Wigglesworthia glossinidia endosymbiont of Glossina morsitans morsitans (Yale colony): one gene and its partner. The protein of the gene in region 2 interacts with the protein of the main gene of each other region in a pairwise test. Links are inferred from orthologs where the notes say so. Each region holds a gene or a part of one and is shown on either strand. Other genes may lie near its edges.

Evidence for each region. Proteins that work in one complex are often made in the same cells at the same time.
Region 1: the proteins of ftsA (region 2) and WIGMOR_RS00705 interact in binary tests that used the Escherichia coli proteins (3 or more experiments, as listed by UniProt). The link is inferred for Wigglesworthia glossinidia endosymbiont of Glossina morsitans morsitans (Yale colony) from one-to-one orthologs.

The regions. Positions count from the first base shown.
Region 1 is NC_016893.1:148,654-152,709, reverse strand. What follows is about bases 1-2,943. They hold WIGMOR_RS00705 (rod shape-determining protein), read right to left. Parts: upstream 2,023-2,943; coding sequence 979-2,022; downstream 1-978. Other genes in these bases: accB (acetyl-CoA carboxylase biotin carboxyl carrier protein), read left to right, coding at 2,827-2,943; aroQ (type II 3-dehydroquinate dehydratase), read left to right, coding at 2,368-2,817; mreC (rod shape-determining protein MreC), read right to left, coding at 17-925. Outside these bases: more of accB, read left to right, coding at 2,944-3,291; accC (acetyl-CoA carboxylase biotin carboxylase subunit), read left to right, coding at 3,298-4,056. UniProt on the Escherichia coli protein: Forms membrane-associated dynamic filaments that are essential for cell shape determination. Acts by regulating cell wall synthesis and cell elongation, and thus cell shape.
Region 2 is NC_016893.1:602,783-605,781, reverse strand. It holds ftsA (cell division protein FtsA), read right to left. Parts: upstream 2,129-2,999; coding sequence 872-2,128; downstream 1-871. Other genes in the region: murC (UDP-N-acetylmuramate--L-alanine ligase), read right to left, coding at 2,934-2,999; WIGMOR_RS02920 (cell division protein FtsQ/DivIB), read right to left, coding at 2,155-2,892; ftsZ (cell division protein FtsZ), read right to left, coding at 1-814. UniProt on the Escherichia coli protein: Essential cell division protein that assists in the assembly of the Z ring. May serve as the principal membrane anchor for the Z ring.

The sequences.
Region 1 (4,056 bases), 450 kb from region 2 along the record:
ATTTTCAACATTAATGTTATTTAAGTTCTTGCATGAGCTCCATAAAACGTTTTTTTTCAACTTGAATAACAGATTTTGGAATTTCCGGAGGATTTTCATGTATAAAATGATGATTATCTTTTAAAATCAATACAAATCTTAATGTACTAAAATTTGCAATAGGATGCGCATACACTTCTTGATAAACATTATCCTGTTTTTTGATTATTGAAGAAATAATTGCTACTGGATACCCTTCAGGAAATATGCCCCCTATTCCTGAAGTTACTAGTATATCACCTACCTGAAGATCTACATCATCTTTTAATGATTCTATACGTAAATCATGATTATAACCATTTCCGAAAGCTATAAATCGAATGTTACTTCGTAAATTTTGTAGTGGAATTGCATGGGCAAAATCACATATTAATAAAACTCTACTGGTAAATTTGTTACTTGCAATGACTTGACCGATAATACCTTGATAATCAATAACAGATTGCCCACATTGTATACCATCAGATGTTCCTTTATCGATTATAATTTGACTAGTGTAGAAATCAATGTTTTTAGATATTACTGTTGCAAAAATTTTTTTTATATCTTGTTTTAATGGAGCATGTAATAATTTTCTTAAACGTATATTTTCTTCTTTATATTGATTAAATAGTAATTGATCGCTGCTAATTTCTAATATTTTTGTATGTAATTTTTGATTAATGTTTGATAAATGCAATTTAGTAGAACATAAATTAAATATGTGATCAAAAATTTTATAAGGTACATTTATTATGCGATATATTGGATTTGTCATTCTATCAAACATTGATCTCATTTTAAAAAAATTTTGATGATGTGTATCAAAGTACATAATGACAATTGCTGAAACTATTGCTAAAATAAATTTAATGTATATAATAGGTTTATTAGATATAAATTTCATAATAACAATTATTTTAAATTATTTAAAATAGCATATAATTATTTACTTATGTGCTATTCTTCACTAAATAAATCTCCGCCGTGTATATCAATCATCTCAATTGCTTTTCCACCTCCTCGAGCTACGCATGTAAGAGGATCTTCTGCTATAACAACCGGTATACTAGTTTCCTCCATTAACAAACGATCAAGATTTTTAAGCAATGCACCTCCTCCGGTTAAAACCATACCCCTTTCTGATATGTCAGATGCTAATTCCGGAGGGCATTGTTCTAGTGCAATCATAACGGCGCTAACAATTCCAGTTAATGGTTCTTGTAATGCTTCTAAAATTTCATTTGAATTTAATGTAAAACTACGCGGTACACCTTCTGCTAAATTTCTACCGCGTACTTCGATCGTGCTTGCATCTTGATCAGGATAAGCTGAGCCAATAGTATGTTTAATACGCTCTGCCGTTGCTTCTCCAATTAATGAACCATAATTGCGACGTACATAGCTAATAATAGCTTCATCAAAACGATCTCCTCCGATTCTAACAGAAGACGAATACACTACTCCATTTAAAGAAATAACTGCTACTTCAGTAGTACCTCCTCCAATATCAATTACCATAGATCCAGTTGCTTCGGAAACTGGTAATCCTGCTCCGATAGCTGCTGCCATAGGTTCTTCAATCAAAAATACTTCTCGTGCTCCTGCTCCATGTGTTGATTCTCGAATAGCTCTACGTTCTACTTGTGTAGCGCCTACTGGCACACATACTAGAACGCGAGGGCTAGGTTTCATAAAACTGTTACTATGTACTTGCTTAATAAAATGTTGTAACATTTTTTCTGTAACAAAAAAATCAGCAATTACACCATCTTTCATTGGTCTAATTGCAGCAATATTACCTGGAGTACGACCTAACATTTGTTTTGCAGCATAACCAACAGCAGCAACGCTTTTGGGAAATCCAGCTCGATCATGTCTAATAGCTACTACAGAAGGTTCATTTAAAACAATGCTTTGACCTTTTACATAAATTAATGTATTAGCAGTACCAAGATCAATGGATAAATCGTTAGAAAAAATTCCACGAAATTTTTTAAACATATATATTAAGTATCCTTAAATTAATTTATTTATATTAGTAAATTAATATATTAATAAAATATAAAATGTTAAATTACTAATTAGTTTTAAGGTATTATTTTATTGAAATTTTTCATTCATCTTAATTTTATAATTCTATGAATATTTTTACACTAAATAACAAAATTAATTAAAGAAAATATTACTCGTAAAAATTTATTAAGTTTGTTATAATCTTTTTTCAGGATAAGCTATACAGACAAACTTAACAGCACTTTTGATTTAAATTACAATTAGATTCTATCTTATTTGCGTTAATCTAGATAGTCATAAATTAATATTGAATTTAGTTAGAGTTACCTTAAAATAATGAAAAAATTTAATTTATTAATTCTAAATGGACCAAATTTAAATTTATTATCATTAAGAGAAAAAAATATATATGGAAATAAATCTATATCAGATTTATTAAACGAGATTAATTTAATATCAAATAAAATAAATGCTAGAATTACACATTTTCAATCAAATGCAGAACACGAAATTATAAATTGCATACATAAATCATATAAAAAAATAAATTTTATTATTCTTAATCCGTCCGCTTTGACACATACTAGTGTAGCGTTAAGAGATTCACTTTTGTCAGTTAATATTCCATTTATAGAAGTACATCTATCTAACATATTTTCTCGAGAAAAATTTCGACATCGTTCATATATTTCAGATATTGCAATAGGTATGATATGCGGTTTAGGTGTGAACGGATATTATTTTGCTATTAAAGCAGCAATGAAATATTTAGTAAAAATATAAGATATATTTATGGATATACGTAAAATTAAAAAATTAATTGCATTAATTGAAAAAACTAATATTTCTGAAATAAAACTACGCGAAGGTGATACTTCGTTAAAAATTTGTCGATCTGAGATTTTTGATAACAATTTTAGCATAAAAAATAATTATTTTAAACAAAATCAAAATCAAGAAAAATCTTTTTATAATAAAAAAAATACATATATACAGCAATCTAAAAAACAAAATGTACATGTAATTCGATCACCTATGGTTGGAGTATTTTATAGAGCGCCAAGTCCTACAGAAAGTCCTTTTGTTGAAATTGGACAAAACATTAAAGTTGGAGATACGATCTGTATTATTGAAGCGATGAAAATGATGAATCAAATTCAATCTGATTGCAATGGTACTGTTATATCTATCTTTCTAGAAGATGGTCAATCAGTAGAATTTGACGAACCATTAATTACTATAGAAACTAACAAATAATTGAAAATGTTAAAAAAAATTTTAATTGCTAATAGAGGAGAGATTGCATTAAGAATTTTACGCACCTGCAAGGAACTTCATATTAAAACAGTAGCAATTTATTCTACTGCAGATCGTTACTTAAAACATGTTTTGCTTGCAGATGAAACAATTTGTATAGGATCAGAGCATCCAATAAAAAGCTACTTAAATATTCCCGCTATTATATCAGCTGCAGAAATAACAGGAGCAGATGCAATTCATCCCGGATATGGATTTTTATCAGAAAATGCTAATTTTGCCGAACAAGTAGAACGTTCCGGATTTATATTTATTGGACCAAAATCTCATACAATTAAACTTATGAGTAATAAGATTTCAGCATTAAATTTTATGAAAGAAATAGGTTTGCCTTGTCTTCCAACATCTTTAGAAATATCTAAATTTAATATTAAAAAAATTAAATATATTGCACAAAAAGTCGTCGGATATCCGTTAATTATTAAAGCAGTACAAGGCGGAGGCGGCAGAGCTATGCGTATTGTGTATAACGAAAATGACTTAGAAATTGCTATCAACTTAGCAAAATTAGAAGCTAAATTAACATTTGACGATAATCGTATATATTTTGAAAAATACATCAACGAATCTAAACATATTGAAATTCAGATACTTTCTGACGGTCAAGGAAACGCTGTCAGCTTAGGAGAAAGAGATTGTTCAATTCAACGTCGTCATCAAAAAATTTTAGAAGAAGCACCTTCATTGTATCTTAATGCAAAAAGC
Region 2 (2,999 bases):
AACGTAAATCAAATCCTGCAGTAATATTTACTAGGACTCCACGTGCTCCAGAAAGATCGATATCTTCTAACAAAGGACTAGAAATTGCCATTTCAGATGATTCTTCTGATCTATTTTCGCCTTTAGAAGTACCTGAACCCATCATAGCATACCCCATTTCTGACATAACTGTTTTTACATCGGCAAAATCTACATTAATTAATCCCGGACGTGTAATTAATTCTGCAATTCCTTGAACTGCATTTTTTAATACATCATTTGCTGCACTAAATGCATCTAACAATGAAATTCCGCGACCTAATACTTTCAATAATTTATCATTTGGAATAATTATTAAAGAATCTACACTTTTCGAAAGTAAATCAATACCTTGTTCTGCGAACAACATACGTTTTTTACCTTCGAAGTGAAATGGTTTTGTAACTACTGCTACGGTTAAAATTCCGAGATCTTTAGCAATTTCCGCAATTACTGGAGCGGCACCTGTACCGGTACCTCCACCCATACCCGAAGCAATAAATACCATGTCGGCGCCTTCTAACATGGCACGAAGCGCATCTTTATCTTCTTCTGCAGAATTTCTCCCTATTTCTGGATTTGCACCAGCTCCTAAACCTTTTGTAATACTATTGCCAATTTGAATTGTTTGATTGACTTCAGTTTTTTTTAATGCTTGAGCGTCAGTATTAACTGCAAAAAAATCGACGCCTTCGATACATTCGCGTACCATATGTTCAACTGCATTTCCTCCACCACCTCCAATTCCAACTACTTTAATGACTGCATCACTAGTTAATTCCATTGGTTCAAACATAATATATCTCCAAAACTAATCGCATCAAAAAAATTGATTTGACTTAATTTTCAAGTTTTAAAATTCTTTTTTAATCCAATTATTAAATTTTTTTATCCAATTTGCAAAAAAAGTATATTTTTCTGTTGTTTCAATATCTTTATTAAAAACGTATTCTTTACCATAATGTAATAAACCTACTACTGTTGAATGATATGGATGATTTACAGATTCAGTTAATCCTGAGATATTCTGAGGTCTTCCAATACGTACTTGCATACGAAATACTTGTTGTGCGCAATCGGATAATCCGTCGATTTGGGATGCACCTCCCGTTAACACTATACCTGCAGATAAATGGTGTTTAATTTTTTCAGAACGTAATTGTTTTTGCAAATTTAAAATTTCATCGCTAACTAAATGTAATAACTCTGTATATCTTGGTTCGATAACTTCTGCCAGAGTTTTTCTTTGTAAACTTCTTGTAGGTCTACCTCCTAAACTAGCAATTTCTACGGTTTCTTCTTTATTGACTAATGATTTTAAAGCACATCCGTAATGAATTTTAATTGATTCAGCTTCTAAAGGGGGTGTGCCAAAAGCATATGAAATATCTTTAGTAACTATGTTTCCGGCATATGGAATTACTTTTGTATAGCGTAACGCTCCGGCAGTGTAAATTGCAATATCCATGGTGCCTCCGCCCATATCTACTATGCATACCCCAAGTTCTTTTTCATCTTCGGTTAACACCGAACAACTAGATGCCAATCCAGAAAAAATTAATTGATCTATTTTTACTCCACATCTACGTGCAGCTTTAATCATATTTTTTGCCATATCGTTATGACACGTAATTAAATGAACACTAGCTTGCATTCGTACGCCTGCTAATCCAATTGGATTTTTGATACCTTCTTGATAATCGATAGTATAATCTTGTGGAATTACATGAAGAATACGATGTTCATTTTTTATTCGTACGGATTTTGCAGTATGTACAACATTTTCTATATCTTCTTGTGTCACTTCTTCTTCAGTAATCGGCACCATGCCAATTTCGTTTTGACATGAAATGTGTTTTCCTGAAAGAGCAAGATAAGCAGATTCGATATGACATTTCGCTGTCATTTCAGCTTGGTGAACTGCTTGTTGTACACATTGTACTACTGCTTCTAAATCATTTACTCCACCTTTATCAATTCCTTTAGAAGGAGAATTTCCTGATCCAATAATTTTTATAATTCCATCAGGTAAAATATCTCCTACAAGAAGAGCGACTTTAGACGTTCCAATTTCTAGTCCTACTAGTTTTTTATTCGTCTCTTTCGTCATAAAGTTTGCCTGTACTATTAAATTGATTATTTATATCCAACTGATAATCCTGAATTATATCTAAGATCTATATACTTCATTTTTTTATTTTCTTTCTGAGCTATTTTTAATAATACTGGATATATCGTTACAAATCTTTGTAATCTATATATTTTATCATACCGTCCCAATCTTATCTTTAAATTATTTTCTATTGTTAAATCCCAGTTAAATTGTTCTCCGATATAAATTGTATTTAAAGATATTTGCTCTTTTTCCAAAATACTTTTTATTTTTAATAGCACATGCAAAACGATTTTTTCACTATTTTGCGGTGCATATATTTTTAGTAAATTTTTAATATTATTTAATCGTTTCTTAGGCACATAAAAAATTGTTCCGTTCACATCTATGAAATAGATATCGTTCCAAAATCCTATAGGAATGTATTCAAGAATTTGCACAATTAGAGAGTCTGGCCATTTTTTTTCTATACTCGATTTTTGAATCCATGGAATTTTAGATATATTAGTTTGAATAGTAATTATGTCGTGTTGAATAAATTTTTTAGAATATTTTATACCTAAAATAATTTGATTAATATCTTCTACTGTAGTAAAGTTCTGGTTTCCTTTAATAATGATTTTAGATAATGGAAAAATAAACAAAATGTTAGAAAATTTTACTATATTCCAAAAAAACCAAACTATACATCCTATAGATACAAATAAAAAAATAAATTTATATGATTTTTTAATTTTTTGATATGTTTTTGTATTAAACATTAAAATTTTATTATCTTTATATATTTTATTTTTTCTAAAATTTAAATTTTTTTATTAATTAATTTTTTGAATATCAGTTCAATATCTCCAGCCCCTTGTAATAGCAG